3 regions of the Peribacillus sp. FSL R5-0717 genome follow, and region 2 is predicted to be linked to each of the others. Evidence: riboswitches for the same ligand, from Rfam matches in the RefSeq annotation. Region 2 holds a riboswitch; each other region holds the start of a gene.

Region 1 (5,485 bases), 3.5 Mb from region 2:
ATCACAAGGGAAATGGTTGAAAAAGCATTAAGAGATGTCGGGGGGGACAAAGTGCTGAAGCATCTTCCTTTAGGGCTTGACGAGCCCGTGATCGAAAAAGGCGGAACGCTGTCTTCCGGACAGCGTCAGCTAATCTCTTTTGCCCGTGCCCTTGCATTCAATCCGGCCATATTGATCTTGGATGAAGCGACAGCAAGCATCGACACCGAAACCGAGGCAATTATCCAGGAGGGTATGGAAGTGCTGAAAAAAGGGAGAACGACCTTCATCATTGCCCATAGGCTTTCCACGATAAAAAATGCCGACCAAATTCTTGTACTGGAAAAAGGGCGGATTGCAGAGCAAGGTACACATGAAGAATTAATGGAACTGAAAGGGAAGTACTATCAAATGTATGAACTGCAGGCAGGTCCGCATAAAGGCATGGCTGGCTGAACACAATGGAATAAGGGTAGATCATCTAGATTAAACTATAATGAAGGTACCGACTTTTGGTACCTTCAAGTATAATGGCTGATAATAGTAATCATTACGTTTAAGATATACCTATACTGACGATGAGGTGATAATAGTGAAACAAGAAATTCATCCCGATTATCAACAAGTGGTATTTATGGATACCAACAGTGGGTATAAATTTTTGACAGGCTCCACTAAGACATCCAATGAAACAATCGTTTGGGAAGACGGCCAAACATATCCTTTATTAAAAGTGGAAATCAGCTCGGATACGCACCCTTATTATACAGGAAAGCAGAAGTTTGCTGAAAAAGGCGGACGGGTGGATCGCTTCCTGGATAAATATAATATGAAGAAATGAGAGTTAGGCCATCGGGAAATCGATGGTCTTCTTTTATTGATGGAATAAAAAAGGTGCCCATAAATATGAGGCACCCACTACTTTAATCATTTTGCAGCAATTGCTTCCCCTTTGGCAATATTGACGAGGGCAGCTTCGAAGTCCTTGATTAAATCGTCCGGATTTTCCAGTCCGACAGAGAGGCGGAGCAAGCTATTCGTGATGCCTCGCTTTTCCCTTTCATCAGCAGGCATGGCCGCATGGGACATTTTGGCCGGGTAGGATAATATGGATTCTACCGCTCCCAGGCTTACGGCAAAAACAGGGAGCTCGACAGTGTTCACGAAGGAACGGAAGATTTCCTCACTTTCCAATTCAAATGAAAGGACCGCCCCTGCTCCGAGTGACTGGCCTTTCTGGATGGCGTGCTGTGGATGATCGGCTAGGCCGGGATAATACACTTTTTTCACCAAGGGCTGCTCCTTTAAGTAGGCTGCAATCTTTTCGGCCCCTTTTTGTGAATGTTCCATTCTAACTGACAAGGTTTTCAAGCCTCTCATTACGAGCCAGGCATCCTGAACACCAAGGACCGCTCCAAAGGAGTTTTGAAGCGAACCGAGTCTTGCCGCCAATTCCGGATCTTTCACGACCGCAAGCCCAGCTACCACATCACTATGTCCGGATAAAAACTTCGTCGCGCTATGAAGGACAACATCAGCGCCCAAATTCAGCGGTTTTTGCAATGCGGGCGTCAAGAATGTATTATCAACAAAGCTTAAGGCACCGGCTTTTTTTGCGATATCACATATAGCTTGAATATCGGTCACTTTAAGTAAAGGATTTGAAGGCGTTTCAATGTATATGGCCCTGGTATTTGGCTGAACCGCCGCTTTGACACTTTCAAGGTCCGTCATGTCAACGAAGGTATGCTCAATATTGAAACGGTTCAAAACGCTTGTGACCATCCTGAACGTTCCGCCATACACATCTTCGGAAATGACGATATGATCCCCGGCAGACAATAGCAGGAAGGCTGTTGAAATGGCAGCCATACCTGATGAAAAGGCAAAGCCGTGAGTGCCTTCCTCAAGTTCGGCAATGATGTCTTCAAGTGCCTCGCGGGTTGGGTTCCCGCTTCTGCTGTAGTCATATTTGCCGAATTGATCGACATCGGATTGATGGAAAGTCGATGCATGCTGGATGGGGACGCTCACACCGCCCGTTGCCGGATCGAATTTATGTTGATTATGAAGTAATTTTGTTTCAAAGCTAAAATCATGATCTGTCATCGTAGTGCCTCCCTTTTTACATGTGCGAATGCTTGCTGCAAGTCACCAATCAAATCGTCGCTATCCTCGATGCCAACGGAGAAGCGGAGCAGTCGATTACAAACACCGTTTGCCGTTCTGACCTCAAGCGGTATATCGGCATGTGTTTGTGTGGCAGGATAGGTGATGAAGCTTTCAACCCCTCCCAGGCTTTCTGCAAAGGAAATTAATGAGAGCGATTGTAAAAATGGGTTGACCGCCGCTTCATCAATGATGCGGAAAGAAATCATGCCGCCTCGGCCTGGATACAATACGTCCGTAACACAATCATGCTCCGATAAGTAATCTACAAGTATCTTGGCATTCTTTTCATGCCGCTCCATCCGCAATGCCAGGGTTTTCATTCCGCGCATCAACAGCCAAGAATCAAATGGGCTCAAGACAGCTCCAGTGCCATTATGATGGAAGGCAAGTGCATCACATAATTCAGCGCCGCTAGCAACGATCAGTCCGGCGAGCACATCATTATGACCACCGAGATACTTGGTTGCACTGTGGATCACAATATCAGCTCCAAGCAAGATGGGTTGTTGAATAAGAGGCGTGTAAAAAGTGTTATCAACGATTAGCAATAAATTATATCGTTTAGCCAATGCGGCAACGGCGCTAATATCCGTTTGCTGCATAAGAGGGTTAGTGGGAGTTTCGATGAAGATGGCTTTCGTGTGAGGAGTGATGGCTTTTTCGATATCCTCCAAACAACAAGTGTTTACATAGTCACACTGCAATCCCCATTTTTTAAAACCTTGTTCTAACAGCCGATATGTACCGCCATAAAGATCTTCACTGACAATCCACGCATCCCCGGATTTAAAAAGGGCGAGTATAGTGGAGATGGCGGCCATTCCTGAACTGCAGGCATAGCCTTGGTCTCCTTTTTCCAGATCGGCGATGGATCGCTCCAATAGCTGGCGGGTAGGGTTACCTGTCCTTGTATAGTCGAATCCCGTCGATTGACCGATTCCTTCGTGGCGAAAAGCTGTTGAAAAGTATACCGGCGGATTGACTGTTCCTGTCGCCGTTTCACTGCGATTTCCTAATTGAGCAAGATATGTTTCAGGTTTATACATGGTTTTCACTGCTCCTTTGAGTTAAATAAAATAAAAAAAAGTCTTCTTTAAGAAGAAGACTTTGATTAAGTAGGGACGAGTCATTCTTCTTATCTTCCAAGTTCATAAACTTGTGGAATTAGCACCTTTTCATTGGTTTGAAACAAATGAAGGTTGCTGAGGTGTCATCGGGCCATTCCCTCTACCTCTCTCGATAAGAGTTTAGATTATTCAATTTCTTTTGAATTTACTATATATACAAAACACTGTCAAGGACATTTTGGGGGTGATGATGTGTTGGTGTTCATGGCCAGGTCAATTGAAGCCTAGCGGTGCCTACACTTTATGTGTCAAAAAAGAATATCCAAATTTTCATCTAAATATGAATGGCCTAGGATTTTTCAGAAATATGGAAAGGGTCAGCGGGATATTTTTGCTTTAAAATAATAAAGTTTGTACAATGTATGGAGAGAAAGAATAATCCGACATTATTCATTTCATATGCAAAAATTTTTCAATGAATAGTGCAAACTTAGGAGGAGAACACATGGAATACAGAATCGAACGTGATACGATGGGTGAAGTGAAAGTTCCTGCTGATAAATATTGGGGAGCACAAACTGAGAGAAGCCGTAACAATTTCAAAATCGGTAACGAAAAAATGCCGATTGAATTGGTTCGTGCATTTGCATACGTTAAACAAGCTGCTGCAAAGGTGAACTATGATCTTGGCGATCTTTCCGAAGTTAAAAAGAACGCCATCGTCAAGATTTGCGGCGAAATCCTTGAAGGTACGCTTGATGAACATTTCCCGCTTGTAGTTTGGCAAACGGGAAGCGGTACGCAAAGTAATATGAATGTGAATGAAGTGGTCGCTAACAAAGGGAATGAATGGTTAAAAGAAAATGGTGAATCGGAAATCCTTCACCCGAATGATGATGTTAACAAGGCACAAAGCTCAAATGATACTTTCCCGACTGCCATGCATATTGCAGCCTTTATGGAAGTCGCAGAAAAATTGGTTCCTGCCATCAAAGCACTTCGTGATACATTCGATACAAAAGAAAAAGAATTTTGGGATGTCGTGAAAATCGGCCGGACACATCTTCAAGATGCTACACCCTTAACATTAGGACAAGAAATTTCCGGTTGGAAAGCGATGCTCGATAAAGACTTGGCGATGATTGAGGAAAGCAGCCAAAAACTATTGAACCTTGCTCTAGGCGGAACGGCTGTAGGAACCGGAATCAATACAAAGAAAGAATTCCCGGGACTTTCTGCCAAACAAATTGCAGCGGATACAGGATATCCTTTTGTCACATCTGATAATAAATTCCATGCATTGACTAGCCATAACGAAATCGTCTACGCACACGGTGCTTTGAAAGCATTGGCGGCAGATTTAATGAAAATTGCGAACGATGTCAGATGGCTTGCAAGTGGACCGAGAAGCGGAATCGGAGAAATTGCCATTCCGGAAAACGAGCCAGGCAGCTCCATCATGCCAGGTAAAGTCAATCCGACCCAAAGTGAAGCGCTTACCATGATTGCGACACAAATCGTGGGTAACGATGCTACAATTGGCTTTGCAGCAAGCCAAGGTAACTTTGAATTGAATGTATTCAAACCAGTCATCATCTATAACTTCCTGCAAACGGTCAAATTATTGACGGAAGGCATTCATTCCTTCAACGATAATTGTGCGGTTGGCATCACTGCAAATGAAGATAAGATCAAAGAAAATGTAGAGCGTTCCCTTATGCTGGTAACAGCATTGAACCCGCATATCGGTTATGAAAAAGCAGCCAAGATCGCCAAAACTGCCTTCAAGGACAACTCCACGTTAAAAGAAGCGGCATTGAAACTGGAGTTCCTGACGGAAGATGAATTCAAAGCATGGGTCGATCCTGCTAACATGGTTAATAAATAATTGGATGGAAACACCCTCCCTCTAGCATTAGGGAGGGTGTTTCCATGTGTTAAAATACTGGAATCGACAAATACTGAAATCATAAGTATCTGGAACAGGAGGAAAAACAATGTCTATATGCCCGCTTTGCAACGGTCTAAGAAAAATTCATGTGGATTGCCCGGAATGCGGCAGCGAACTTGAGGATAAAGGGAAATTCATGGATTATGCTGATGATTACAGTGCTTATATGGATATCGACATACTTAAAGAAAACGACGGATACCCTCAATCCCTTCAAAAAGGGCAATGCCCCCATCTCATGAAATGCCCTGAATGCGGACATGATGAAGTGGTATTGGTCCAGGAATGAATCGCCCTTTATTTTAATAAACGTAAA
Region 2 (5,485 bases):
AGCTCATTTAAAAGCACTGCCACTTTTCTGCCCGCTTCACTTTCCTGTTTTAAAATATTTCGAAGAAGCGTCGTTTTCCCGCTGCCGAGAAAGCCGCCCAATATGTACACTTCGGTCGTTTTCATTCTTATCTGCTCCTAAATCCGGTTAAATTCGATTCCGTTAAATTTTATCATAATTAGCTTACTAAAGCACTTGCCGGATTCACATAAAAAAACCAGCCCGTAAGCTGGTTTCAGACTAGGCAAATTCGAAAAAAAGCGAGTTCAACTGCAGTTTTTATTTAAAAACGTCCAGTCGCTTTCAGAAATCCGCTCCCTTTCCGCCGACTGTCTCCCGAGCCTCCTCGACGCAAGCGCCTGTGGGGTCTCGGCTAGCCAGTTTTTCGGCAGGAGTGTCGCAAATTTCTTCAATCCAATGGGGATTACAGGAAAAGGTCATTAAGGATAATCTGATCTTGTTTTAAAATCATGGTTCGAGATGAGACCATTCCGAACCCTTTTTGACTGCATGAAACAAGCCGGATGGCTTGTTTCAGACTGAAGATAAACTCGAAGAAAAGCGAGTTCGAATGCAGTTTTTTATTTAAAAACATCCAGTCGCTTTCAGAAATCCGCTCCCTTTCCGCCGACTGCCTCCCGAGCCTCCTCGACGCAAGCGCCTGTGGGGTCTCGTCTAGACAGTTATTTGGCAGGGGTGTGTCGCAAATTTCTTCAATCCAAGGGGGATTACACGAAAAAACCATTAAGGATAATCTGGGCTTGTTTTAAAATCATGGTTCGAGATGAGATCATTCTGACTTCCCTTTTTTCTACAAATAAAAACCAGCCCGTAAGCTGGTTTTTCAACATTGATTCATGCTTGAACTTCGTCTTTTTCGTAAATCGGCACCCATCCCGCAGCTGTTACGAAAATCCGGACAGCAACAGTTTTCCTATCTTCCGCGAGCGTGAAATAATGTCTTGTTGATTCTGGTACACTAATAAGATCTCCTGGATTAAGCCGTACATCAAACCACTGTTTATCATTGCCTTCAATGGCAAAGATACTCGTTCCGCCAGCTATGAAACGCACTTCATCATCTTCGTGATGGTGTTCCTGCTTAAAGTTTTCAAGCATTTGATCCAAGTTCGGGTTTGCATCGGATAATGTGATGATATCATGGGCTTTATAGCCTCTTCTTTCAGAGATTTCCGCTATCTCTGATTGGAAAGTTACAAGGATTTCCTCCTTGTCAGCATCTGTTAGATCGTATTTTTCCACAAGATGGGCAGGTAATTTAGAAATGTCCCATTGCTCATAAATAACCCCTTGTGTTTCTAAAAAACCTTTTACCTGTTCACCGTTTTCAATAACCTCGTTTGTTTCATGGAATCTGATCGTCGCCATCATTCATTCCTCCTCTATGAGTATTTATCTTATAGAACCTGCAAACGCCTTTTGTTGATTAAGTAACAGTTGATATTGAAATAAAAATTCGCAGGCTTCAAGTATTCTTTTTGCCTCGAATCCGCTTTTGCCCCAAACCGTAATGCCATGATTGCGTATCAGCACAGCGCCAGAGTCTTCTTCGACATGCGGCTTGAACTTATCGGATAGCAGCGGTATGTCAGCGTGATTATATATGATTGGAATCCGAAGCTCCGAATCTTCATCCCACCGACCGGTCGCTTTAATGATTTCATGATTACGAAAGGAAACTTGGCCTTCATCTCCGTACAATTCCGATATCACATTATTTTCAACTGTATGGACATGGAGTACACAGTTCGCATTGGTTTTTCGGTAAATGTCTGTATGAAGTAAAGTTTCGGCCGATGGTCTTAGGTTCGTATCTTCAACTGGTTTTCCTTTTAAATCCACCAGTAAAAAGTCCGTAGCCGATTGCTTCCTTTTATCCTTACCGCTTGCGGTAATATAAAAGAAAGGGCTTTTGGGTTCGCGGATGGACAAATTCCCGCTAGTTCCCATAAACCAATCCCTTTCGGCCAGTTCAGCTTTAATATCTGCCAACTCCTGCCACTCTTTAGAATGAGTGTTCACGCTTTAACCACCTCCTGCTGCTTTATAATGTCAATTACATCAAAAAATGTTTCGAATCCTTGATGTGGAATTCCTTCCCTATCGCATTTTTCAAGCAGTATGTCACGGGCTATGACAAAATCGGCCTGTTTTGCCGCTTCAAAATCCGTCACTGAATCTCCAATAACGAGTTTAAAATCTTCCGGACCCGTAATTTTCCTCATAATGGATGGCTTGCAGCAACCGCAATCATTATTACATTGCTCATCACAAGCATGTGGCCACTCAATATAAATCTTTTCCTTATCAAAAAATGCATGGTTGCAATAAACGGACTCTGTTGGCAAGATATCATTCAAAAGGGGTGAAATGAAAAAATCCATGCCCCCGCTTACAATATATAAAGGGATATTGGCTTGTTTCGTATACTCAACGAATTCATAAAACCCTGGACGAATGCCGGCCGTTTTTCTTACATATTGGATGATGTCATCCTTCAAGCCACTATCAAGCAGGGAAAACATATCCCCAACTCCTGAAGATATACTGATTTTTTGCTGAAGGACACCGTCTTTCAACGCTTCCCATTCCGGAGGCGCAAATTTCTTCATAATTGAAATGATATTATCTGTGTTGGTGATCGTTCCGTCAAAATCACAAAAGATGATCGGTTTCATTATTTCTTATAGGCCTCCCCACAACACAAGAGCTTTTTTTAGGGTTTCTTCCTCAGCCGCCGCTTCAGAAAGTTCCTTTCCTGCCAGAACGGCTTCCACAGCAGAACGGAATGCCTTGGCACCGCCCTCTGCTCCGTCAGGGTGCCCGTGAATTCCGCCTCCGGCATTAATCACACTATCAAGCCCGAAATCCTTGATCAGGTCCGGAACCATGCCCGGATGAATGCCTGCAGAAGGAACAGGGAAGGCTTTTTTCCATGAAAGTTCATCTTTTGTCAGAGCTTCAGCAATCGCTAAGGTCTCCGTTTTTTCAAGTGCGACATTTCCATAAGGAGAAGGGAACAAAGATAAATCCGCGCCTGATAACCTTACTAATTTACCAAGCAATAATGGATAGCCGATACCATAAAATGATGAAGATGCCAATGCCCCGCTATATGCGGGGTGCGCCATGATCGGCAGCTTGATACGATCATGTTCACTCAAGGCCTGCAATACATCCAAACCATATGTATGAACGTTGAACAATAAAGCATCTGCCCCTGCTGCAGCCGCTTGCTCTGCCTTATCCAATAATTCAAAAGTTTTCCCTGATAGATTGACAGCATATAAAGTACGGTGGCCAGTGGTTTCATAGACTTCATTCAATATTCTTTTTCCCGTTTTTATTCTATCGAAAAATGGAGTCAGTTCCTGGTCGAAGAGGATCTCATCATCCTTAACCAGGTCGACACCTCCCAATGCTTGTTGCCTCAGTTGCTCATTATGAAATGTTAGGTCTCTTCCCAATACACCTTTAAAGATGCTCATCACCAAGGGCCGGTTAAATACGCCAAGCTTTTCCCTTATGCCTTCAATGCCAAATTGCGGCCCGGGAAAAGCTTTTTGAATATCACCGACAAAATCCAAGTCCATAAGTTTTATTTCACCGTCCAATGAAAGTTTGCCGAAGACCGTCGTAAGGATTGCAGGTAAATCATTGGAGAAATTCCTTGCCGGATAGGCAATTTTAATCAGCGAACGGTATACTTTCCGATTAAAGTAGCTGTTTGCCCTCTCTTCTTCAGATAGGGGTGTCACCGATACGACGCGTCCCTTATGTTTTTCCAGTTGTTTCTGTACCAAATGCGGCAAGTCCGTCCATGTCCCGACAGTCAGACCCAAGGCAATGCTCTCTGCTTTTTTCTCATGATTTCCAATAAAGTCATGAATTAAATAAGTAGCGACTATCTCGCTCATCTGATCACTCCTATAACACGTTAGTAAACTCTCTATGTCACTATTGGCCTGAGATGGTCTCAAAATGGCAAAAGCCCCTTCATAAAGAAGAGGCTTTAAAAAGCCATCTTCTTATCTCCCAGCCATCGGCTGCAAGAATTAGCACCGTGCCTTGTGGATTTCAAGAAAATCCGGCGAAAGGATTCCGCCCCATTTTACAATGGAATTACGGTCGGTTGCTGGGCTTCATCGGGCTAGTCCCTCCACCTGCTCAAAATAAGAAAACGCTGATATATAAGTTGCATCCAAGTATCGAAAGATTAAGAATTTATTTTGTATTCTGACAGGTAATTCCTACTTTGTCAATAAGTTTTAACTATTTAAAGGTGAACCTTATTGCATTAAAATAAGTTTAATGTCCGTATTCGTTCCACAGCCTCTTGCAGCCGTTCTTCCGAAGTCAGTAGCCCTACCCTGACATAACCTTCGCCAAATTCACCGAACCCATTCCCTGCGGCAACAGCTACATGGGCATGCGTTAATAAATAGTCCGCAAAACTCTCGGACGTAAAACCTTCAGGTACCTTGAGCCAGGCAAAAAACGATGCCGCTGGAGCTTTGACTTCCCATCCGATGGACCTCAATCCCTCAATGAAAACATTCCTTCGCCCCTCGTACATTTGCACTAACTGCTCTACACAGGTCTGTGAGTCAAGCAAAGCGCTTGCCGCAGCTTCTTGTATCGCCGGGAAAAGACTCACATAAAGATGGTCTTGTAATAGTTCAAGAGCTTCTATTACACTCTTATTGCCCACTGCGAAGCCGACTCTCCACCCTGCCATATTGTATGTTTTCGATAGAGTGTATATTTCAACTCCTACATCCTTTGCACCCTCCGCCTGGAGAAAGCTTATCGGTTTTTTTCCATCGAATCCTATCGCCCCATAGGCGAAATCATGGACCACACAAATTGAATGTTCTTTTGCAAAGGAGACGGTTTCATCAAAGAAACTTTCAGTTGCAGAAGCGCCTGTGGGATTATTCGGATAATTCAAGAACATCATTTTGGCTTTATCAAGAACTTCTTTATGTATGTCATCGTATTTCGGAAGAAAATCATTTTCTTCTGTCAAGGGCATCAGTTCGGTCTTTGCCTGGGCTAAAACAACACCGGAAAGATAATCCGGATAGCCGGGATCTGGAACAAGGATTGTATCACCTGGATTCAATAAACACTGCGGAAGTTCGACAAGACCTGCCTTTCCCCCGAAGAGAATTGCCACTTCACTATTCGGATCCAGCTTGACACCGTATTCTCGTTCATAAAAGACGGCAGCAGCATCTTTTAAATATTGATGTCCCCGGAATGGCGAATATTTATGATTAATCGGATTTTCAGCGGCAGTTTGCAAACTTTTGACGATATGCTCCGGCGTCGGCTGATCAGGGTTTCCCTGACCTAAATTAATGACATCATGTCCTTGCTCCGTGATTGCATTGACTTTTGCGACCAGTGAAGCAAAAAACTGCTTAGGCAGGTCCTGAAGCAGTCCGGATTTTTCGAATTG
Region 3 (5,485 bases), 2.9 Mb from region 2:
AAATAAGCTTAAATGGATGGTGGAGGGGCTTAAAGATACCAGCAATTTCAATCTCCTTCTTGCAGGAAGTACAGGAAATGGCAAGACATCCTTTATTCAGTCAATCGTTGGAGAGAGCATTGCTGCTGAGGACCATTCTTCCCTAGTCAGTGTCAAAGACGGGGATGATTTGGAAATCCTTGAAATTACCGATACAGATAGCAAAGTTGTCGAGGAGCTAACTGATTTGGATGAAACACGCCGTCAGCGCGGGACTATAGTCGATGTGACAATCATCAGTGACTACCTAAGAAATAATCATTTGCGATTATTGGATACACCGGGGTTCAATGGGGAACAAAGCGTGGAATCCGATTTCCAAGGCTATTTACATGGCAGTGATGGCCTGATGTTCGTTCTTGACGCCCGGGCTCCTTTCACCGGCAGCGAAAGGGATCTGTTATTGGAAATTCAAATGATGGCACCTAAACTGCCGATCCATTTCCTATTAAATAAAATGGATACGATATACAGTGATCAGGTCGCAGTCCGGATGGAAGACGAAACATGGGATAAAGTTAATGCATATTTCCCGAATGCGAAGGTGTTCGCTTTCTCCAAACATTATGACAGCAGGCAGCAATTGAAGGATCTTTCAGCCTTCCTTCAATCGAATTATCAAGATGATAATTGGAAGGAAAGAAGATCTGAAAAAATCCTGGCATTCATTCGAAAAACCTTATCTTATCTATTAGAAAAACGGGTAGCCAATGAGCGGAAATGCGAGCATTCCATCTCTTGGAATGAGCAGATGGAAGTCAAACTGAATGGAGCGGTCAATCAACTGGCTGATCTGGAAAAAGAAAAAAGTGAAAATATCATAAGGTCGTATCGTTCGCTTAAGGACGAAGTGAAAAGTCAGCTTTATTCAAAAATTCCTGAATTACTGAGGGATTGCTCTAAATCGTTAACGGAAAGCAGTGATTTCAGTCAGGTCCATGTACAGTTAAACCAGGAAATGAATGAGCGGATTCAAAACTTCATTTCTGACAAGATCATGCCTCAATATTACCGTTCTCTTCAAGACTGGATTGCCAGTTCTCAAATGGAGTTCTCACAAAGCCAGCAGTTCATGGATGAGATGAGTGCCGGATTCAATGAATTATACAAAGAAGAACGGATTACACTGGCAGGTGACTTCAGGGTATTGGATGACTGGCGCCGTGATGCCGACCGGATGACAAGCAGTATCCGCATCGAAAACGTTAATATCCTTTTGCGCAGGACTCCATCACAATTGCTGCTTAAAGGAGCAGGGAAGCTATTTGGGGCGATACCGCAAAATAAGGCCAATATGTACAATCGTTACAAGAAATACCTGGAAAGTGAAGATTACCTGGATGTTGCCGAAATGATCACGGAACGTTTCCTAACCCAATTTGGATTGTTTGAAAAATCATTGGATCGGGACATCTCACTTTTCTATCGCAGTTCATTTGCCTTACTTCAAAAAACGATAGAGCAGACGCAGACTGAAATAAAAGACTACCAGGCTGCATTGGAGCATATGAAAGAAAATCCTGAGGTTTACCGTGATCCGATCACGTTGTTCGAAGTGAAATTAAGGCAGTTGGAGAGGCTTGAAAAAATCGAGAAAAAGCGTCTAGCCCAGCTTCAAAGAAAATAAAAATAACAGGAAACATTTCAAATATTCAAAAATCTATTGACTTTACGACTATATCCCTATAAAGTGATAATTACGAAAACGTAACACAATATATCTCTTATCAAGAGTGGCGGAGGGACTGGCCCTAAGATGCCCAGCAACCGTTCCATTAGGAATTGGTGCTAAATCCTGCAAAACAGAAATGTTTTGACAGATAAGAGAGGGACAAGTCTGCAAAACAGCCGATTAAACCTCTCTATATTAGAGAGGTTTTTATTTTGGGATTTACACCGACTTAACTGATAAGACTAATTAGAAAACATGGAGGGGAACAAGATGAGAAGGTCTATTAAAGGGATATTCATTTCTGCCATCGCTTCGGCTTTGCTTTTAACGGGTTGCTCTGCAGGGCAGAGTTCCACAGAATCGAAGAAAGAAGAAAAAGTATCATTTGAAAATGTCCCGGAGAGATTTGCTGATGGCGATGGAGCCAAAATCAAAGTGATCCGTAAAATTGGCGGTGATGATCATACTGCCCAATACCTGGCGGGGGCGAAAGAAGAAGGAGAAGCACTGGGGTTTCAAGTCGATACGTACACAGCCAATGGTGATACGGCTAAATTCCATGATGCAATAGCACAGGCTTTGGAGGAAGATTACGACGGCTATATCATTTCACATGGTGATGATGCCGCAACTGTAAATGACGTTCAGAAGTTGGTTGATGCAGGTAAAAGCGTTGTCACATTCGATTCAATAAGCGATCTATCTAAAATAGAGGGCGTGACATTAACTTCACAAGATGATGAAGCGCTGGCAACACTGGCTTTCGATAAACTGATAAAAGAACAGAAAGGTGAAGCGGCAATTGCATATCTTTGGGTGGATGGTTTTCCTCCAATGGTAAGAAGAAATGCAGTCTATCAGGAAAAACTAAAAGAAAATCCCGGGATTAAAGAAGTCGAAAGATTCGGAGTGGCATCCGCTGATACTTCGGTTCAGACACAAAATGCTGTAGCCGCAATGCTGAATAAATACCCTAAAGGTAAATTGGATGCCATTTTCGCAACATGGGATGCCTTTGCTATCGGTGCAGCCCGGGCGATTAAAGAAGCGGGCCGCAATGAAGTGAAGATATATGGAATTGATGTTTCGAATGCAGATCTCCAGGAAATCCAATCTGCTGATAGCTCATGGTCCTACACGGCAGCAGTCGATCCCAAGTTGATCGGTGCAGTGAATATGAGGATATTGGCTAAAAAATTAGCGGGTGAAGAAACACCGCAAACATATGATTTGGAGGCATCACTCATTTCGCAAAAGCAAATCCAAGCTTCAAAAGAAGCGGTGAACATGGCAAACCTGTCTGATATTGTCGATGGCTGGGGTGTATCGACGGAATTTGAAGAAGATTGGATGAAGGTTTTGAAAGATCATTATAAAAAATAAAAAGAGACACTCTCTTTCCAGCGAAGGGAGTGTCTGTTCTATAAGGGGGAATGGACATGGGCAAGCAACTAGAAATGAGGAAAATTTCAATTGAATTTCCGGGGGTGAAGGCGCTGAGTGATGTTGATTTTTCCGTACAATCAGGAACAGCCCACGCATTGGTCGGTGCAAACGGGGCAGGGAAATCGACGTTAATGAAAGTTTTATCGGGAGCCCATGTTCATTATTCAGGTGACATTTTTATTGATGGGATGAAGCGGGATATCCGCTCGCCAAAAGCTGCTCAGGAACAGGGCATTCAAATAGTTCATCAGGAAGTGGATACCGCCCTCATCCCTTATTTAACAGTTGGGGAAAATGTAATGTTGAATGATATGGTCCAAAACATGGGAAAAAAACAAAGGGTACATTGGAAAGAACTGCACAACAAAGCCACTTCTATTCTTGAAGATATGAAAATTCATGTCCCTTCGAAAAAGTTGCTTAGAGACCTGACCTTGGCTGAAAAACAGATGGTCCTGATAGCAAGAGCGGTTTCGACAGAATGCAAATTCTTGATTCTCGACGAGCCAACTGCTCCGTTAAGTCATACGGAGACGACGGAACTTTTTCGTATTGTAAATGAATTAAAGCAAAAAGGCGTGGCAATCATTTTCATTTCACATCGTCTGCCTGAGATTTTTGAAATCTGTGAGGAAATTACGATCATGAGGAATGGGGAGCGTGTCACTTGTCGAAAAATCGAGGACATAACCCGTGCCGAAGTGGTAGAGAACATGCTTGGGAAAACTATGGATGAACAATTTCCTGAAGTGAATGCTTCGATTGGAGACGTAATTCTGGAAGTGAACGGATTGTCAGATGCCGAGAAAGTTAAGAATGTCAGTCTGAATATTAAAGCAGGCGAGATAATCGGCTTGGCTGGGTTGGTCGGGGCTGGGAAAACGGAGCTGTGTAAAACCCTTTTCGGTCATACGTCCATCACAGCGGGTGAAGTCATCCTGAATGGTCGAAAGCTTTCTCTGAAATCACCGCATGAAGCAGTAAAAAGCGGGCTGGCACTTGTACCTGAGGAACGCAGGAAAGAAGGGGTCCTTGTACAGGAATCAGTCTCGGCAAACTTGACTGCAGCCAGTCTCGGCAAATTCTGCAAAAGATTCAGTGTCGTCGATCGTAAGGCGGAAAAGGAAAAGGCGAAGGAAATGATCGCAAGTCTCGGCATTAAAACTCCTTCAGGGGAAGTGAAGGTTGAAAACCTATCCGGTGGTAACCAGCAAAAAGTTGCCATTGGAAAATGGCTTATGGCAGATGCGGATGTATACATATTCGATGAACCAACGAAAGGGGTCGATGTCGGAGCCAAGAAGGATATATTCGAATTGATTGCAGAGCTTGCAAGGAATGGAAAAGCAATCATTTATGCATCCTCCGAGCTTTCCGAAATCATTGGCATTACCAACCGGACTTATGTGTTATATGACGGGAGCACTGTCATCGAATTAGAAACAAGCAAAACGAATGAAGAAGAACTACTATTCTATTCAACAGGAGGTAAATAGGATGAGCATACCCATTCCTGTTACACAGACAGCGAAAGCGAAGAAAAAGGTGGAACTATTCGACTTTTTCTATAAATACGGCACAATATTGACGATTATCATTCTGATTGGAATTTTCGCCGTATCCAATCCATCTTTCATCCAAACTTCTAACCTGATAAACATCCTGCGTTCCATTTCAATCGTGACCATCATTGCGATCGGCATTACGATATCACTGACCGTGGATGGCTTCGACCTTTCCGTCGGCTCCGTCGCATCATTGGCCAATGCCATCGTCATCTCGATGTTTGTCTGGTTTTCTCAGGACACATTCATCGCCATATTAGCTGCGGTCGGTGCCTCACTTTTCGTAGGGGCTTTGAATTCATTCATGATCGTTAAATTGAGAATTCCCGACATGCTGATGACTTTGGCTACCATGTTCATTATCCAGGGAATTGCCCTTACCTATACAAAAGGGGCCACGGTTTCGCAAAATATGGTCATGCCAGACGGGACGTTCGCAACAGGACTGATCAGCCCGTTTTTCGCCAAAATAGGCCAGGTACCGTGGATAATCCTGATCATGGCCGTCATTGTGATAGCGACCCATATCTTTTTGACTTATACGAAGCACGGTCGTTATATGTACATTATTGGGGGGAATAAGGAAGCGGCGAGACTTTCCGGGATATTGGTTAATAAATACAAAATACTTGCCTATCTGCTTTCAGCTCTATTTGCTGCAATCGGGGGAATTGTCCTTGCTTCAAGGGTCATGACATCGGAAATCAATTCAGGATCACCCTATTTAATGGATGCCGTCGCGGCAGCCTTCATTGGTTCCTCC

Evidence for each region. A riboswitch is a leader RNA that binds a small molecule or an ion and turns the genes downstream of it on or off. The one in region 2 is predicted to bind S-adenosylmethionine.
Region 1: another riboswitch for S-adenosylmethionine. It lies ahead of NYE65_RS18020 (methionine biosynthesis PLP-dependent protein); the one in region 2 lies ahead of mtnW (2,3-diketo-5-methylthiopentyl-1-phosphate enolase).
Region 3: another riboswitch for S-adenosylmethionine. It lies ahead of NYE65_RS15335 (sugar ABC transporter substrate-binding protein); the one in region 2 lies ahead of mtnW (2,3-diketo-5-methylthiopentyl-1-phosphate enolase).

What each region holds. Positions count from the first base shown of each region.
Region 1 is NZ_JBBOOF010000001.1:3,737,007-3,742,491, forward strand. Features, by position in the region: gene NYE65_RS18005 (ABC transporter ATP-binding protein) at 1-435, shown strand, start outside; gene NYE65_RS18010 (type B 50S ribosomal protein L31) at 572-820, shown strand; gene metC (cystathionine beta-lyase) at 907-2,088, opposite strand; gene NYE65_RS18020 (methionine biosynthesis PLP-dependent protein) at 2,085-3,197, opposite strand; SAM riboswitch class I at 3,284-3,397, opposite strand; gene fumC (class II fumarate hydratase) at 3,724-5,106, shown strand; gene NYE65_RS18030 (hypothetical protein) at 5,216-5,458, shown strand.
Region 2 is NZ_JBBOOF010000001.1:221,437-226,921, forward strand. Features, by position in the region: gene NYE65_RS01035 (CobW family GTP-binding protein) at 1-125, opposite strand, end outside; gene NYE65_RS01040 (cupin domain-containing protein) at 856-1,389, opposite strand; gene NYE65_RS01045 (methylthioribulose 1-phosphate dehydratase) at 1,414-2,043, opposite strand; gene NYE65_RS01050 (2-hydroxy-3-keto-5-methylthiopentenyl-1-phosphate phosphatase) at 2,040-2,699, opposite strand; gene mtnW (2,3-diketo-5-methylthiopentyl-1-phosphate enolase) at 2,706-3,938, opposite strand; SAM riboswitch class I at 4,047-4,200, opposite strand; gene NYE65_RS01060 (pyridoxal phosphate-dependent aminotransferase) at 4,319-5,485, opposite strand, start outside.
Region 3 is NZ_JBBOOF010000001.1:3,153,686-3,159,170, forward strand. Features, by position in the region: gene NYE65_RS15330 (GTPase domain-containing protein) at 1-1,666, shown strand, start outside; SAM riboswitch class I at 1,761-1,866, shown strand; gene NYE65_RS15335 (sugar ABC transporter substrate-binding protein) at 1,982-3,094, shown strand; gene NYE65_RS15340 (sugar ABC transporter ATP-binding protein) at 3,151-4,653, shown strand; gene NYE65_RS15345 (ABC transporter permease) at 4,655-5,485, shown strand, end outside.